Regions from separate parts of the Streptococcus sp. FSL R7-0248 genome, predicted to be linked through region 2. Evidence: predicted binding sites of a transcription regulator. Region 2 holds the regulator's gene; the other holds the start of a gene.

Region 1 (9,225 bases), 230 kb from region 2:
TCAGCACTTGTTGGTACCTTGGCATTTTTAGGTGCCACTCAGGTAAAAGCTGATCAAGTTACAGAAACAGCACCAGCTGTAGCTACTGCGACAGCAACACCAGAAACAAGCACAGCATCTCTAACGGTAGCCAGTGAAACAGCAACAAGTGTGGCAACTTCAGAAGCAGTTGAATCTTCAGTTGCACATTCAGAGGTTACAACTACACCAGTTACAGAGACACAACCAAGCAACACAACTCCATCAGTAGTCGAAGAAAAGGCGTCTAGCACAGTAGTGACATCTTCATCAGATGCAACAACACCTTCATCAACAGTTGCTGCGGTTTCTGCTCCAGCTCATACATCAGAGGCTGCAGTAGAAGCACCAACTTCAACAGCAAGCTCAGAAACAGCTGATACACATACTGAAGTAGCCCTTAAACCTACTGAAAACAGCGCTGCTAATGCAAACCTTAGCAAACTTAACGGTCGTATCAAGTCTATTGTTGAAGATAATATGACCTCAGATCAAATCGTTGCCTTGACTGAGGAAGAAATTAAAGCACTTAATAAAGTTGACTTTAGCGATGATGCTATCAAGGGTACAGGTACTAGCTTGACTTACCGTAACTTGAAAGATATCGTTGCTAGCTTCTTGAAGCAAGACAGCAAATTGGCAGTTCCTTACTTTAAAGCAGATACAATCATCAATATGCCTGCTTTCAACACTGTTGATGCCCAAACGATGAAAAAAGAAGAAATCGACGTTTGGGATTCTTGGCCAGTCCAAGATGCTGAGTCAGGTGTAGTAAGCAACTGGAACGGTTATCAGTTGGTTATCTCAATGGCCGGTGCACCAAATAAAAACTCAAACCACATTTACTTGCTCTATAGTAAATACGGAGATAATGACTTTACGCATTGGAAAAATGCGGGTCCAATCTTTGGTTATAATGCCCTTGAAGATGACCAACAATGGTCAGGTTCAGCGACGGTAAACTCTGACGGTAGTATCCAACTTTACTACACTAAGAATGATACTAGTGGCGGTAAATTGAACTGGCAACAATTGGCTAGTGCTACACTTAACCTAGCTGTTGAAAACGACGAAGTTGTTATTAAGTCAGTTGAAAATGACCACATTCTCTTTGGTGGGGATAACTATCATTATCAAAGTTATCCAAAATTCATGAGTACTTTCAACGATGACCACAACCACGATGGAAATCCAGACCGTACAGATAACTACTGTCTTCGTGACCCACACATCATTGAAGATAACGGTAGCCGCTACCTTATTTTCGAATCAAATACAGGTGACGAAAACTACCAAGGCGAAAAACAAATCTACAACTGGTCAAACTATGGAGGAGATGACGCCTTTAACCTTAAGTCATTCCTCAATATTGTCAATAATAAACACCTTTATAACCTTGCTTCATGGGCAAATGGTTCTATTGGTATCTTGAAACTTGACGACAATGAGAAAAATCCATCTGTAGCTGAACTTTACACACCACTTGTTACTAGCCACTTGGTTACTGATGAAGTAGAACGTCCAAGTGTTGTTAAGATGGGTAACAAGTATTACCTCTTCACTGCTTCACGTATCAATAAATCTACGGATGCTGAAGGTACTGTAGCAGCGCGTGAAGCTGTCGGTGATGACGTTGTCATGCTCGGATTCGTATCAGATAGCCTCCGTGGAGAATATCGTCCACTTAATGGCTCAGGTGTGGTTTTGACAGCCTCTGTACCAGCTGACTGGCGTACATCTACCTATTCTTACTATGCGGTTCCTGTTGAAGGCTCATCAGATACTCTTTTGGTAACTTCTTACATGACTAACCGTGGTGGAATTGCCGGTGCTGAGAATAAATCAACGTGGGCTCCAAGCTTCCTTATCAAGATGAATGCAGATGATACTACAGAAGTTCTTCCTAAGATGACGAATCAAGGTGACTGGATTTGGGATAAATCTAGTGAAAGCTTGGTACACGTAGGCGATCAAAACAGTGCTAAATTGCCAAACGAGGACTTTAATGTAGATTATTATGCGGTATCGGGTTATGGTCTTAAACCACATACTTATCCTACAGTTGATGGTTCAACAGGCGTTTCTGAAGCTCACGGTGTCTTGACTGTAACTGTTAAAGATGGTAAAGACAAGAAGGCAGATAAGCCAGAAACACCAGTAAGTCCAACAGAAGGTAATCATTCTGTTGATGATAAGTCTAACAAACCAGATACACCTTCTAAACCAGCAGACAATAATCAACCATCAACTAATAAAGAAGATAAACCAGCAACGCCGACGAATCCAGATTCTCCAGTTCGTAATCCGTTCCCTTATTTCACAGATCGCCCATCTAATGATAATAATTCATCAGATGATCATCATGTAGAGGTTCCTGCGAAACCTTCAACAGAGGGTTCTGTGGGTGACCGTCGTCCAGTAGCTCAAGCTACAGAGATTGCGTCACCAGTACCAGAGGCTATTGTAGCAACTGGACCAACTGTTTCAACGACTCCTGTTAAAGAAGAGTCTGTCACTGAAACAGAAGCTCCAAAACCAGCGAAGTCTGAAGAGGAAGTTCAGTCTCACGGAGTCGCTAAAGCTGATGAAGTAACTAAGTCTGATGAGTCAAGTAAAGACAACAATACTAAAGTTGCTGCCAAACTTGCTACGACTCCTAAGACACCAAGTGATTCAGAAGGTTCAAAGAGCAACATTCTTTCAATCTTGGCGACTATCTTTGCAGCAATTGCAAGTCTAGCTCTTCTTGGCTATGGTTTGGTCACAGGAAAGATTCATTTGCCTAAAAAATAATCCTTTTCAAAAACGTTTGCAGTAAAGCAAGCGTTTTTTTTGCCTTTTTGATATAATGGAGTGAATATAAAGCAAAGGAAGAAACTATTATGGGTAAATTTCAAGTTATTTCACATCCACTGATTCAACATAAACTTTCAATCCTCCGTCGTGAGGATACTTCTACTAAGGACTTCCGTGAGCTAGTTAATGAAATTGCTATGCTCATGGGTTACGAAGTGTCTCGTGACCTTCCTCTCGAAGAGGTTGAAATTCAAACACCAATTACCAAAACTGTACAAAAACAACTTTCTGGTAAGAAATTGGCGATTGTTCCAATTCTTCGTGCGGGTATTGGTATGGTCGATGGTTTCCTTAGCCTTGTACCAGCAGCTAAAGTTGGTCATATTGGTATGTATCGTGACGAGGAAACTCTTGAGCCGGTTGAGTACTTGGTTAAATTACCAGAAGACATTGATCAACGTCAGATTTTTGTAGTAGACCCTATGCTTGCGACTGGTGGTTCAGCAATCTTGGCAGTAGACTCACTTAAAAAACGTGGTGCAGCTAATATCAAGTTTGTTTGCTTAGTTGCAGCACCAGAAGGTGTCAAAAAATTGCAAGATGCTCACCCAGATATCGATATCTACACAGCATCTTTGGATGAGAAACTTAATGAAAACGGTTATATTGTTCCAGGTCTTGGAGATGCAGGTGACCGTCTCTTTGGTACAAAATAAGTTGAAAAGGGAAAATTTCCCTTTTTTTACTAGATTAATAAGTTTTAAGTGAGATTGGTTTAGGGGAGTTTAGCACTCTTTTGAAAAGAGTGCTAAGAATGATGTTTTTTATTTGACCTAATTTGACTAAAATCATATAATAGCATCAAGACAATATTAAAAGGAGGATTCATATGATTCCTGTAGTAATTGAACAAACATCACGCGGTGAGCGTTCTTATGATATTTACTCACGTTTGCTCAAGGATCGTATCATCATGTTAACAGGTCCTGTTGAAGATAATATGGCAAACTCAATTATCGCCCAACTTTTGTTCTTGGATGCTCAAGACAATACAAAAGATATCTATCTTTATGTTAATACACCAGGTGGATCCGTTTCGGCAGGTCTTGCCATTGTTGATACAATGAACTTCATCAAGTCTGATGTTCAGACTATCGTTATGGGGATGGCAGCATCTATGGGAACAATTATCGCTTCAAGCGGTACCAAAGGTAAACGTTTCATGTTGCCAAATGCAGAGTACATGATTCACCAACCAATGGGTGGTACTGGTGGCGGTACGCAACAAACAGACATGGCTATCGCAGCTGAACACTTGCTCAAGACACGTAATAATTTGGAGCAAATCTTGGCAGATAATTCTGGACAACCAATTGAAAAAGTTCATGTAGACGCTGAACGTGACAATTGGATGAGTGCTCAAGAAACGCTTGAATATGGTTTCATCGATGAAATCATGGCTAATAACCAATTAAAATAAACTGAGCTTGTCTTAAATAAAAGTCAGATGCAAATCGGTTGTATAAGGACCGTTTCATCTGGCTTTTTGTGTTATAATAGAAAGCATGTTAATAATCAATGAGGAGTTGCTTGCGATTGATCAAGCTATAGAGTGTCTTGTTTCGTATTTTCTAAAGCTACCTGAGGTAGAGAATTATCGTTTGAAACGCCAGAAATTCGAAAATGACAGAGAACTTCAAGAGCAACTCTTTGCATTTCAAGAATTAAAAGATAGCTATGATGCTGCTAAGGCGTATGAGGCTTTTAGACCAGATGTGAGAGAGTTGAAACGTCAGGTTTTGCGAATGAAGCGCCAAATTGATTTAAACGAGGTGGTTATTGGCTATCGTCAGGCAGAGTTCGATTTACAGACTATTTTAGCCAATCTTGGTGAGGAGATTGCCCAAGCTGTTTCAAATCAGATTTTTATTGATACTGGGCTACCTCTTGCCCCTCATAAACCACATCATAAAAAGGGAGACACTAACATAAAGGAGAAGATGAGTCATGATTAAGCGTCAAGGCATTATTGTTTATTTATACTACAATAGAGACTTACGTAAAATTGCCAAGTTTGGGGATGTTGTCTACCATTCTTTTAAGATGCGTTATGTGCACCTTTATGTAGATGAGGACAAGGTCGAGGATATTTTGAAAGAGCTAGATGGAATGAAAGCAGTGAAAAAAGCTCTGCCTTCTTACTATTCTGATATTGATATGGACTTTGTAGGTAGTCTGGAACGTTATGACACCTCAGTCCCTGAACCGTTTAAGAACTTTTCTCTTTAATAAGAGAAAAGTTTTTTTCTTTAATAAGAGTTATTCTTAAAGCAATGGAAACGATTACTGCCGCTAAAGCTTAGTTGTGTGTAGTTGACAATTGTCTGATAATTCTGTAAGCTATAAGGTGGACTTTTTTAAGAAAATATTAAGGAGAAATCTTATGTCTAAAAAGATCACACTTATTGTGTTAGCCTTTTTTGCTTCCATTTTCTTGGTTGCCTGTGGCAAGTCACCAGATGTGACTGCTAATGCCAATGGTACTAAGATTGGCGATACCATCAAAATTGGTGTTAATATGGAGTTGACAGGTGCCGTTGCAGCCTATGGTAAGGCAGAGCAAAATGGTATTAAGTTGGCTGTTGATGAAATTAACAAAGCTGGTGGCGTCGATGGCAAAAAACTTGAGCTTGTCACAAAAGATAATAAATCTGAAAACGCTGAAGCTTCAACCTCTTCAACGAACTTGGCTATTCAGAGTAATGTAAATGCTATCGTTGGTCCAGCGACATCAGGTGCTGTCGCTGCGGCTAGCCTCGTATCACAAAAAACAGGGGTTCCTTTGTTGACACCTTCTGGTACTCAGGATGACCTTACGGTAGATGCTAACGGAGCTAAGAAATTTGTTTTCCGTACAACCTTTAAAGATAGCTACCAAGGTAAAGTTTTGGCAGCTTATTCTTACAATAATTTGAATGCTAAGAAAGTAGTTCTCTACTATGATAATGCTTCGGATTATGCTAAGGGGATTGCGGATGAATTCAAGCGTGAATATAAAGGTAAAATTGTTACTGAAGCTACCTTTGCTTCAGGTGACAAGGACTATCAGTCAGCTTTGACTAAATTTAAAGACCTTGATTATGATGCTATTGTAATGCCTGGTTACTATACTGAGACTGGTATTATCACTAAACAAGCACGTGACCTTGGAATTGATAAACCAATCCTTGGACCTGATGGATTCAGTGATGCGAAATTCACTGAGCTTGCAGGTAAAAAGAATGCGTCAAACGTCTACTATGTATCAGGATATTCAACAAATGTTTCTCTTTCTGACAAAGCATCAGGATTTATCGAAGCATATAAAAAAGCTTACAAAACTGAACCAAATATGTTTGCTGCTCTAGCGTACGATTCAGTTTATATGATTGCAGAAGCATCTAAAGATGCGAAAACATCAGTTGATATTGCTGATAACTTAGCACATTTGAAAAACTTTGTCGGGGTTACTGGTAAAATGACGATTGATAAGGATCATAACCCTATTAAAGCAGCTCTTATGGTTAAAAGAGATAATGGTGAAGAAGTTTCAGCGCAAGCCGTTGAAATTGAAAAATAATCTGTTATCTATACTGAAAATGAACTAGAAAGTTTGGTTATATATGTTTTTTGAACAACTTCCCCAACAACTAGTCAATGGTATTATCTTGGGTAGTATCTATGCCCTACTTGCCCTTGGATATACCATGGTTTATGGGATTATCAAATTGATTAACTTTGCCCATGGAGACATCTATATGATGGGTGCCTTCGTTGGTTACTATGCGATTAATAGCCTTGGAATGAATTTCTGGGTTGCCCTTGTCTTTGCTATGCTTGTCTGTGCGATTTTAGGGGTTGTTATTGAGTTCTTGGCTTATCGCCCGCTCCGTAATTCGACACGTATTTCTGCCTTGATTACAGCTATCGGTGTCTCATTCTTCCTTGAGTACATCATGGTTCTCTTTGTAGGGGCAGATACACGTTCATTCCCTCAAAAGATTGCAATTGAGACTTATCATCTTGGATCAATCTCTGTAACAAATGTGCAATTGCTTATCTTGGTAGTTGCGCTTGTGCTTATGGTTGCTCTTCAATTGATTGTTAAAAAGACTAAGATGGGTAAAGCTATGCGTGCCGTATCTGTAGACAGTGATGCCGCTGAATTGATGGGTATTAATGTTAATAACACTATTAGCTTCACTTTTGCTCTTGGATCATCACTAGCAGGGGCAGCGGGTGTCCTTATTGGTCTTTACTATAACTCTATCGAACCTCTTATGGGTATGACGCCAGGTATTAAAGCCTTTGTTGCCGCTGTTCTTGGTGGTATCGGTATTATCCCTGGTGCAGCACTTGGTGGATTTGTTATCGGTATTTTGGAGACATTATCAACTGCAATTGGTTTGTCAAGTTACCGTGATGCCATCGTTTATGGTGTCTTGATTGTTATCCTTTTGGTTCGTCCAGCGGGTATCCTCGGTAAAAATGTGAAAGAGAAGGTGTAAGACATGAAGAAAAATCTAAAAGTAAACCTTATTTGGTTTGGTCTTATCATTGGGCTCTTCCTTATCTTGAAAGGTCTTGAACTTTCAGGCATCATGAACCTTTACTATATCCAAATTTTAATGGGGATTGGAATCTCAATCCTTATGGGACTTGGTACTAACTTGGTTCTTGGTTTCTCAGGGCAATTTACACTTGGGCAAGCTGGTTTCATGGCAATTGGTGCCTATTCATCAGCTATCATCACTGGTATGATGCCAACATATGACGGTTTCTACCTCTCAATGGTTGTCGGTGTCATCATCGCAGCTATTGTTGCCCTTATCTTTGGTCTACCTACCCTTCGTTTGAAAGGTGACTACCTTGCCATTGCAACTCTTGGTATGGCTGAAATCATCCGTATCATTATCGTTAATGGTGGTGAATTGACCAATGGTGCCGCTGGTTTGACAGGTATCCTTCCTTATACTAGTTGGCCTGTAATTTATTTCTTTGTGGTAATCATTACAATTTTGGTGCTTAATTTCTTACGTTCAGCAACTGGACGTCAAGCAATCACTCTTCGTGAAGATGAAATTGCTGCTGAGTCAATGGGTGTTAATGTCACAAAAATGAAGGTTCTTATCTTTGTTATCGGTGCCATGATTTCAGCGATTGCTGGCTCACTTTATGTCAGCTACATCGGTACAGTCGTGCCAAAAGACTTCACTATCATGAAATCAATTGATTACCTTATCATTGCCGTTCTTGGTGGTCTTGGATCTATCACAGGTACTATCATTGCCGCTGTTGTTCTTGGTATTATCAACATGTTCCTACAAAATGTTTCAAACCTTCGTATGATTATTTACGCCTTGGCTTTGATTCTTGTAATGCTCTTCCGTCCAGGTGGACTTCTCGGAACAAAAGAACTCTATCTCTCAAAATTCTTCAATAAATCTAAGGAGGGCAAATAAAAATGGCACTTCTTGAAGTTAAAAATCTGACTAAAAACTTCGGTGGTTTGACTGCCGTTGGTGATGTTTCAATGGAACTCAATGAAGGTGAGTTGGTTGGGCTTATCGGACCAAATGGTGCTGGTAAAACAACCTTGTTTAACCTTTTGACAGGTGTCTATGAGCCAAGTGAAGGGACTGTTATACTTGATGGTACAGTCCTAAACGGTAAAGCACCTTATAAAATCGCTTCACTCGGTTTGTCACGTACTTTCCAAAATATCCGTCTTTTCAAAGACATGACTGTACTTGAAAACGTTCTTGTTGGTTTATCAAATAAGCAACCTTCAAATTTCTTTGCATCTCTTTTGCGTTTGCCCAAGTACTATTCAAGTGAAGAAGAGTTAAAAGCAAAAGCTATGAAACTGTTGGCTATCTTCAATTTGGATGGTGAGGCAGATACACTTGCGAAAAACTTGGCTTACGGACAACAACGTCATTTGGAAATTGTTCGTGCACTTGCAACAGAACCAAAAATTCTTTTCCTTGATGAACCAGCTGCGGGTATGAACCCACAAGAAACGGCTGAATTGACTGCTCATATTCGTCAAATTCAAAAAGACTTCGGAATTACCATCATCTTGATTGAGCACGATATGAGTTTGGTCATGGATGTTACTGAACGTATTTATGTTTTGGAATATGGACGCTTGATTGCCGAAGGAACACCTGATGAAATTAAGAATAACAAACGCGTTATTGAAGCTTACTTGGGAGGTGAAGCATAATGGCAATGTTGAAAGTTGAAAATCTCTCAATTAAATATGGATCGATCGAAGCTGTAAAAAACGTCAGCTTTGAAGTTAATGAAGGTGAAGTCGTAACTCTTATCGGAGCTAACGGTGCAGGTAAGACATCAATTCTTCGTACC
Region 2 (9,225 bases):
CTTCAATCATGGTGTGAGTGATATTTGGGTTCAAAACAGCCATTATATTAAAGGCTTGCACAACGTCTGGACAATTGTGACAAGTTAATGAAACATAAGTCTCTAAGTCGATGGGTTTATCAATCTTCTTGATACGTTCGATAGTATCCTCATCAACTTTAGGTGGACGACCAGAAACTTGCAAGAGAGCTAAAATGAAAGACGTGAATTCGTGGCCCATTGGTAAGCCTGAGAAAATAATACGACTTTTTTGCCCTTTTTGTGCAATACCAAAACTAGGTTGACGTTTTAAATGTGTTGATTCAAGACTAATGCGGTCAGACATAGCGGCAATCTCGTCCAGAAATTCCTTCACTTTTCGAGAATTATCATCATCCCCTAAGTCTGTTTGTAATACAATATCAGATTCTAGTAAATTTAAATATTGTGCTAATTGCGTCTTGATTTCTTTATCTAAGACCATGGATACCCCCTGGTTGTTAAATTTTACCTACAAGATCTAAGCTAGGAGTAAGTGTTTCAGCTCCTTCTTTCCATTTGGCCGGACAAACTTCACCTGGATGTTGGCGAATATATTGAGCAGCACGGACTTTATCAATAAGAGTGCTTGCATCACGTCCAATACCATCAGCGTTAATTTCCATCATTTGGATAACGCCATCTGGATCAATGATGAATGTACCACGTTGTGCGAGACCATCTTCCCCAAGAACATCAAAGCCTTGTGAGATGTGGTGTGAAGGATCTCCAATCATAGGATAAGTAATAGTTCCAACAACATCTGAGTCATCATGCCAAGCTTTGTGAACAAAGTGAGTATCAGTAGAGACAGAGTAAACCTCTACACCAAGAGATTTAAGAGCTTCATATTGTTCTTGAAGGTCACCGAGTTCAGTTGGGCAGACAAATGAAAAATCTGCAGGGTAGAAGCAGAAAACAGCCCATTTTCCCTTAACATCTTCATCTGTAACAGTAATGAATTCCCCGTTGTGATAAGCTTGTGCTGAAAATTCAATAATTTCTTTTCCGACTAATGACAAAATAATGTCCTCCTCTATTTTTGATAGCCTAATTATAAACAAAATACTTATCAACCTCAAAGAAAACGATTGCAATTTTAATGCGGGTAATTTTTTTCTAATGGTTAGCCTGATTTTAGAGCTTGTCAAATGTCACTTTTTTTGATAAACTACTATAGTTGCGTAAAGTGACAAATACTCATTCTAAGCCGATTGTGGTCTTGTTGCCGCAGGGTGGGACTGCAAGTCTAAAGCTTAGAAGAGGAAAAAACAATTTTTAAGGAGAAATACTCATGGCAGTAATTTCAATGAAACAACTTCTTGAGGCTGGTGTTCACTTCGGTCACCAAACTCGTCGCTGGAATCCTAAGATGGCTAAGTACATCTTCACAGAACGTAACGGAATCCACGTTATCGACTTGCAACAAACTGTAAAAATGGCTGATACAGCTTACGAATTCGTTCGTGAAGCAGCAGCTAACGATGCAGTAATCTTGTTCGTTGGTACTAAAAAACAAGCAGCTGAAGCAGTAGCTGAAGAAGCAACTCGTGCTGGTCAATACTACATCAACCACCGTTGGTTGGGTGGTACTCTTACAAACTGGGATACTATCCAAAAACGTATCGCTCGTTTGAAAGAAATCAAACAAATGGAAGCTGATGGAACTTTCGAAGTTCTTCCTAAGAAAGAAGTTGCACTTCTTAACAAACAACGTGCACGTCTTGAAAAATTCTTGGGTGGTATCGAAGATATGCCTCGCATTCCAGATGTAATCTACATCGTTGACCCACACAAAGAACAAATCGCTGTTAAAGAAGCTAAAAAACTTGGTATCCCAGTTGTAGCGATGGTTGATACAAACGCTGATCCAGATGAGATCGATGTAATCATCCCAGCTAACGATGACGCTATCCGTGCCGTTAAATTGATCACTTCAAAAATGGCTGATGCTATCATCGAAGGTAACCAAGGTGAAGATGCTTCTGCAGATTTCCAAGAAGCAGCTGCAGCTGATTCAATCGAAGAAATCGTTGAAGTTGTCGAAGGTGACAACAACTAATCTTTAAGATTGGTTTGGGCTCGATGCCCACTAAAGATACGACAAACACCTAAGGGGCGGGGCTCAGCCCTGCCCCTTAGTTTGATAAAATAAATTTGGAGAAAAACAAAATGGCAGAAATTACAGCTAAACTTGTTAAAGAATTGCGTGAAAAATCTGGTGCTGGTGTCATGGACGCTAAAAAAGCATTGGTTGAAGTTGAAGGTGATATCGAAAAAGCGATTGAATTGCTTCGCGAAAAAGGTATGGCTAAAGCAGCTAAGAAAGCTGACCGTGTTGCAGCTGAAGGTTTGACTGGTGTTTACGTTAACGGTAACGTTGCAGCAGTTGTTGAAGTTAATGCTGAAACTGACTTCGTTGCGAAGAACGCTCAATTCGTTGAGTTGGTAAACGAAACAGCTAAAGTAATTGCTGAAGGTAAACCAGCTAACAACGAAGAAGCACTTGCATTGACTATGCCTTCAGGTGAAACTCTTGAAGCTGCATACGTAACTGCTACAGCTACTATCGGTGAAAAGATTTCATTCCGTCGTTTTGCAGTTGTTGAGAAAACTGATGCACAACACTTCGGAGCTTACCAACACAACGGTGGACGTATCGGTGTTGTTTCAGTTATCGAAGGTGGAGATGACGCTCTTGCAAAACAAATCTCAATGCACATCGCAGCGATGAAACCAACTGTTCTTTCATACACTGAATTGGACGAACAATTTGTCAAAGATGAATTGGCACAACTTAACCACGCTATCGATCAAGATAACGAAAGCCGTGCTATGGTTAACAAACCAGCTCTTCCACACCTTAAATATGGTTCTAAAGCTCAATTGACTGATGCTGTTCTTGCTCAAGCTGAAGAAGATATCAAAGCTGAGTTGGCTGCTGAAGGTAAACCAGAAAAAATCTGGGATAAAATTATCCCAGGTAAAATGGACCGCTTCTTGCTTGACAACACTAAAGTTGACCAAGCATACACACTTCTTGCTCAAGTTTACATCATGGACGACAGCAAAACAGTTGAAGCTTACCTTGAATCAGTAAATGCTTCAGTAGTAGAATTCGTTCGCTTTGAAGTTGGTGAAGGTATCGAAAAAGCATCTAACGACTTTGAATCAGAAGTTGCAGCTACAATGGCAGCAGCTCTTAACAACTAATTCTAGTTGCTAGATAAAAAGAAAAGAAGTTACGTGAATGAATCGTAACTTCTTTTTTGTTGCTATTAAAAAAACGTCTGAGCATGCCCCAGACGTTGAAAAAAGTAATTAATGAGCGAAGGTATTTACACCAAGTAGAAGAGAGAGTGTTCCCATGATGATACCTGCAAGGATAACCCCAAGCATAACAGCAATAACACTGCGTTTAAAGTCCCAATCTAGGATAGATGCTGCTAGGGTACCAGTCCAAGCTCCTGTTCCTGGAAGCGGAATTCCCACAAAAAGTAGAAGGGCCCAGAAGACACCCTTATCTCCAGCAGCTTTTTCAAGTTTTTGGCCACCACTGTGACCTTTTTTAAGACACCAGGTAAAGAAGCCACCAATTAGAGGTTTATCTGCCCCCCATTCGAGGACACGGCGGGCGAAGAAGAAGATAATTGGAACTGGAATCATGTTCCCAATGACACAAAGAATTAGGGCTTGCCACCAAGGGATACCTGAGGCGATAGCAACAGGAACGGCTCCACGGAGCTCAACTAAAGGAATCATAGAGATTAAGAGTGCAATGATGTATTTCATGAGTAACCTTTCATAGGGAAATAAATAAGAGATATGAACTTTATCAAGAGTGATAAGACTAATACTACTGCGAAAGTGCTAAAAAGTACTTATTGGATTAGGTGGGTCTCAGCCTGTTAAAGTGGATAGAAAATTTGAATCAAACACCTTAAGTTACCTAATATTTTAGTCTTATTTATTGTATCTTATATGGTCTCTAATGACAACTTTAAAAAGCTTTTTGAAGGTATAGTTTCCCATGTGCTGACATTTTTGGTATAATAATAGTCAGTTATAGTCAAATTAGACTGGAGGAATTAAGATGGCAAGAAATACATCAGATAGTATAGAAGAATATATTAAAGAATTGCTGGGCCAGTCTGGAATTGCTGAGATTCAACGCTCGAACTTAGCAGATACTTTTCAAGTTGTACCGAGTCAGATTAATTATGTTATTAAGACCCGCTTTACAGAAAGTCGTGGTTATATTGTTGAGAGTAAGCGTGGAGGTGGCGGTTATATTCGTATCGTCAAAGTCAGATTCTCTGATAAGCACCACATGATTAATGATTTGCTTCAGAACTTAGCGGATCAGCTCAGCGAGCAGGTATTTACAGACTTGATCCAGTTGCTTTTTGATGAAAAAATCATCACAGAACGTGAAGGAAATTTGATTTTAGCAACTGCTAGTGATGATATTTTAGGCGCAGATGCGGCTGCTATTCGTTCGCGTATTCTACGCTCGCTATTACTTAGATTGGATAGAAAAGGAAATTAGATGACGACATATTCAAGAAAAATGCAGGCCATTTTCCATCGTGCGCAGCTTGAGGCAGAGCGTTTTGGAAGTCCTTTTCTGGAGACTTGGCATGTGCTTCTGGCTATGGTTGAGGTTCCAGGATCTGTAGCCTACCTAACATTTACTGATTTTGAGGACCGTATTCGTGCGGAAGAGATTGAGACAGCCGCTGTACTAGCGATGGAGAAAAGTCCAAAAGACTTGTCTGAATCAGATATTATCGATTTACGTGCACAGTCACATGCTTTAGAGGCTATGTTGCAAGAGGCAGAGGGAATTGCTGGTGTGACTGGTGCTGTAGAGGTAGGGTCTGAACATGTATTGATGGCCTTTCTCCTTCATAAAGATTTGATGGTTTGTCGTCTCCTTGAAGTTGCTGGTTTTCAATATAAGGATGACAGCGATAAGCCTCGCATTATCGATTTACGACGTTCTTTGGAGCGTTATGCAGGTCTTAGTAAGCAAGATTTGAAGGCCATTCATGACCTTCGTAAGCCTAAAAAATCAAAGACATCAGGAAATTTTGCTAATATGATGCAGCCTCCTCAATCTTCTACTGGGGAGTTGGCAGATTATACCAAGGACTTAACGGCAGTGGCCGAGTCAGGTGCTCTTGATCCTGTTATTGGACGTGAGAAAGAGATTTCACGCATGATTCAGGTTTTGAGTCGTAAAACGAAGAATAACCCAGTTCTTGTAGGTGAAGCAGGTGTTGGTAAGACGGCACTTGCGCTTGGCTTGGCACAGCGTATTGCTTCAGGCGAAGTACCTTTTGAGTTGGCTGATATGCGTATCTTAGAGCTTGATATGATGAGTGTGGTTGCAGGAACACGTTTCCGTGGCGATTTCGAAGAGCGTATGAATCAAATCATTGATGAGATTGAAGCTGATGGAAAAATCATTCTCTTTATTGACGAATTGCATACGATTATTGGTTCTGGTTCAGGTATTGATAGTACCTTAGATGCGGCAAATATTTTGAAACCTGCTCTAGCACGTGGAACTCTTCATATGGTTGGAGCAACAACTCAAGCTGAGTACCAGAAGCATATTGAAAAAGATGCAGCTCTTTCTCGTCGTTTTGCTAAGATTACAATTGAGGAGCCAAGTGTAGCTGAGGCGATTGATATTCTAAAAGGCCTACGTTCGTCTTATGAAGACTATCATCGTGTAACGATTACTGATGAAGCGGTTGAGACAGCGGTCAAGGCGGCGCATCGTTATTTGACGAGTAAAAACTTACCTGACTCTGCCATTGACCTTTTAGATGAAGCGAGTGCAACTGTTCAAGGTCGTATTAAAAAAGAAGCCAAACGTGAGATAACGCCCTTGGATGAAGCGCTTCTATCTGGTGATATGAAGTCTGCTGTTAAACAATATAAGGCTAGCCAAAAAGCAAAATTACCAAAACCTGCCTTGGTAGATGCGGATCAGATTATGCAAACCCTTAGTCGTCTATCAGGTATCCCTGTTGAGAAGATGACTCAGGCAGATAGCAAGCGTTATTTGAATCTGGAAGCAGAGCTTCACAAACGTGTTATTGGTCAAGACGAAGCAGTTTCAGCGATTAGTCGTGCTATTCGTCGTAACCAGTCAGGTATTCGTACTGGAAAACGTCCGATCGGTTCCTTCATGTTCCTTGGGCCTACTGGTGTTGGTAAGACAGAATTGGCCAAGGCATTGGCGGAAGTTCTCTTTGATGATGAGTCAGCTTTGCTTCGCTTTGACATGTCAGAATACATGGAAAAATTTGCGGCTAGCCGACTTAACGGTGCTCCTCCAGGTTATGTTGGCTATGATGAGGGCGGTGAGTTAACAGAAAAAGTTCGTAATAAGCCTTACTCAGTTCTTCTCTTTGACGAGGTGGAAAAGGCTCACCCAGATATTTTCAATATTCTCTTACAGGTTTTGGATGACGGTGTCTTGACGGATAGTCGAGGTCGTAAAGTTGACTTCTCAAATACCATTATCATTATGACTTCGAACTTGGGAGCGACTGCTCTTCGTGATGATAAGACCGTTGGTTTTGGAGTCCAAGACATTTCTCATAATCACCAAGCTATGCAGTCACGTATCATGGAAGAACTTAAGAAGGCCTACCGCCCAGAGTTTATCAACCGTATTGATGAGAAGGTTGTTTTCCATAGTCTAGAGGAAGAGCAACTTCGTGAGATTGTCAAGATTATGGTGAAACCGTTGGTATCAGCTTTGGCTGAAAAAGGGATTGACTTGAAATTCCAACCAGCTGCCCTTAAGCATTTAGCTAAAGATGGCTATGATGTTGAGATGGGTGCTCGTCCATTACGTCGTACGATTCAAACTCAAGTGGAGGACAAGTTATCTGAGCTCTTACTAGGTGGCCAAGTGGTTAGTGGACAAACCCTTAAGATCGGCTGCTCGAAAGATAAATTAACCTTTACAGTAGTGTAAAAATCAAACAAAAAGACAGATTACAGGTGTAGTTTGTCTTTTTTGTGTCAATAGGAGTCAAGATAGAGTCAATCTTTCTGTAAAGTTGGGGTAAAAGAAAAAGCCGAGCAAAGCTCGACTGTAATGATTAGAGTTTTTCGTTGACAAAGTTGACAAAGTGATTCCACCAGACCTTGAGGAAGAAGCTTTTCTTAACTTCTTTACCAGCAACCAGTTCTATGCTAGGCATACCTTGGTCAGGTAAGTAACCTTCTCCTACAAGTGACTTATCTTCAAAGGTAGCCGTTCCAACCTTGTCACTTGAGCTGACAGGGGCTTGAACTTGATTGGTAGTGACTTTAATATGTTTACTATTGTTAGCATCTATTTTTTGGATGATATTAAAGTCAGACTTAGCAACAGCAGTGACTTGCTTAGATTTACCATCAATAACATGGGCTTGACTTTTACCGATGGCTTGTCCTTTTTTGGCAATGGTCTTGCTTTCCCAATGATAGACAACGTAGTTAAGTAGGTCATTTGTTGCAGTGAAACGGGCGTAGTCATCAGTATCGGTATTATCAGCATTCATAATGACTGTGATAATGCTCATGCCACTTTCATTTGAGTGGGCCACGAAGGAAGCACCGGCTAAATCAGTGGTTCCCGTTTTTAGGCCATCCACCCCTTTACGGTAACTAGGTTGTCCCTTAAGCATATAGTTGAAGGTTTTAAGTTTGTTGACACCATCAAAATCAGCTTCAGTTTTTTTAGTGATGTCGAGAATTTCAGGATATTCTTTCACCACGTGTTGTGCAATGATAGCAACATCTTTAGCACTCATGGTATTTTCTTCGTCTGATTTAGAGCCTGGATAGATATTGTCACCTAAGTAAGAATTATTGAGACCAGAGGCATTGACAATCTTGGCATCAGTGATACCCCAATCTTTAAGTTGGGCTTTCATCATGTCGACAAACTTACTTTCGGTTCCTCCGATTTCCTCGGCTAGAGCAATAGATGCACTGTTGGCACTGGAAATAAGAGTTGCGTCAAGAAGTTGTTTGACAGTGTATTTGCGGGCGTCTAGTGGAATATTAGATACTCCGGCACTGACAGTTAGTTCAAATGGGTAGTCAGAAATGTCAACTTTGCTGTTCCATTTGAGGTCTCCCTGGTCTACCGCTTTATAAACCATATAGGCTGTTAGAAGCTTGGTAATAGAGCCAATCCCCGTAGAGGTGGTTGCATCTTTTTCGTATAAAATTTTGCCAGTATTAGCTTCGACAGCGATGGCATGTTTGGCTGCGGCATCATATCCTTTTTTCTTATCTGCTGCAAAAGCAGGGGCTACGCTTCCCAGACAGAGTAAGAAGGTCATCATAAGCGTAATCAGTTTTTTCATGGTTTGTTCCTTCATGTGTTTTGAATATTTATTATACCACATTTTGAGAGGAACATAAGGTGTAGAGAAGGGGCGTTTACTAACAGGACTAATTTTGAAGGCAAGATAAAACTACCTTTGGATATCTAAAAGGTAGTTTTGTGTTTACTTATTTCCTGTAAAGAAATTAACGATATGGTTCCACCAAACTTTTAAGAAGAAACTTTTCTTGATAGATTGGTTGGCTGTTACCGAAATTTGAGGCGGATCAGAGATGTAACCTGTTCCTACGAGATTCTTATCATCAAAGGTTGCTGTTCCAATAGTATCACCTTTTTTGATAGGTGCTGTTATGGTTTTTGCTTTGATTTTAACAGCATCATTTTTGCTGTTTATTTTTTGAATGACTGTAAGGTCTGACTCGAGCTTAGCAGAGATGGTTTGACGGTCTCCATCGGCTACCTTAATATCATTTTTCTTGACGATTTGTCCTTTGGTGTTGAGGGTTTTGATTTCCCAGTTTTGAGTCACATAATCTAGCAACTCATTTGTGGCTGTGAATCGAGCAGCTTCATCCTCTCCGCCATTGTCCGCATTCATAACAACTGTAATCAAACTCATGCCATTTTCATTGGAGTGGGCTACAAAGGATGCCCCTGCAAGTTCGGTTGTTCCCGTCTTGAGTCCATCAACGCCTTCACGGTAGTTGTCTTGCCCCTCCAACATGTAGTTGTGCGTCGTTAATTTGTTGTCACCTTCGAAGTCAGTTTCGGTTTGCTTGGTGATTTCAAGTACCTGAGGATAGTCTTTGATGAGGTGGTCCGCAATAATTGCAACATCTAGG

What was found. Region 2 encodes CtsR, which represses protease genes until heat stress. Its sites were predicted from a motif close to TTGGTCAAAAAAGGTCAAANA; they were not measured.
Region 1: NYE32_RS01615 (ATP-dependent Clp protease proteolytic subunit) is a predicted target of CtsR. The motif match lies at 3,640-3,660, and genes of this name have one in related genera.

What each region holds. Positions count from the first base shown of each region.
Region 1 is NZ_CP150201.1:311,106-320,330, forward strand. Features, by position in the region: gene NYE32_RS01605 (glycoside hydrolase family 68 protein) at 1-2,811, shown strand, start outside; gene upp (uracil phosphoribosyltransferase) at 2,901-3,530, shown strand; gene NYE32_RS01615 (ATP-dependent Clp protease proteolytic subunit) at 3,704-4,294, shown strand; gene NYE32_RS01620 (YlbF family regulator) at 4,380-4,829, shown strand; gene NYE32_RS01625 (DUF2129 domain-containing protein) at 4,822-5,103, shown strand; gene NYE32_RS01630 (ABC transporter substrate-binding protein) at 5,258-6,433, shown strand; gene NYE32_RS01635 (branched-chain amino acid ABC transporter permease) at 6,477-7,361, shown strand; gene NYE32_RS01640 (branched-chain amino acid ABC transporter permease) at 7,365-8,315, shown strand; gene NYE32_RS01645 (ABC transporter ATP-binding protein) at 8,318-9,082, shown strand; gene NYE32_RS01650 (ABC transporter ATP-binding protein) at 9,082-9,225, shown strand, end outside.
Region 2 is NZ_CP150201.1:80,112-89,336, forward strand. Features, by position in the region: gene ahpF (alkyl hydroperoxide reductase subunit F) at 1-463, opposite strand, end outside; gene ahpC (alkyl hydroperoxide reductase subunit C) at 480-1,040, opposite strand; gene rpsB (30S ribosomal protein S2) at 1,313-2,080, shown strand; gene tsf (translation elongation factor Ts) at 2,191-3,231, shown strand; gene NYE32_RS00510 (small multi-drug export protein) at 3,340-3,810, opposite strand; gene NYE32_RS00515 (CtsR family transcriptional regulator) at 4,112-4,567, shown strand; gene NYE32_RS00520 (ATP-dependent Clp protease ATP-binding subunit) at 4,568-7,018, shown strand; gene pbp3 (D-alanyl-D-alanine carboxypeptidase PBP3) at 7,146-8,402, opposite strand; gene pbp3 (D-alanyl-D-alanine carboxypeptidase PBP3) at 8,547-9,225, opposite strand, start outside.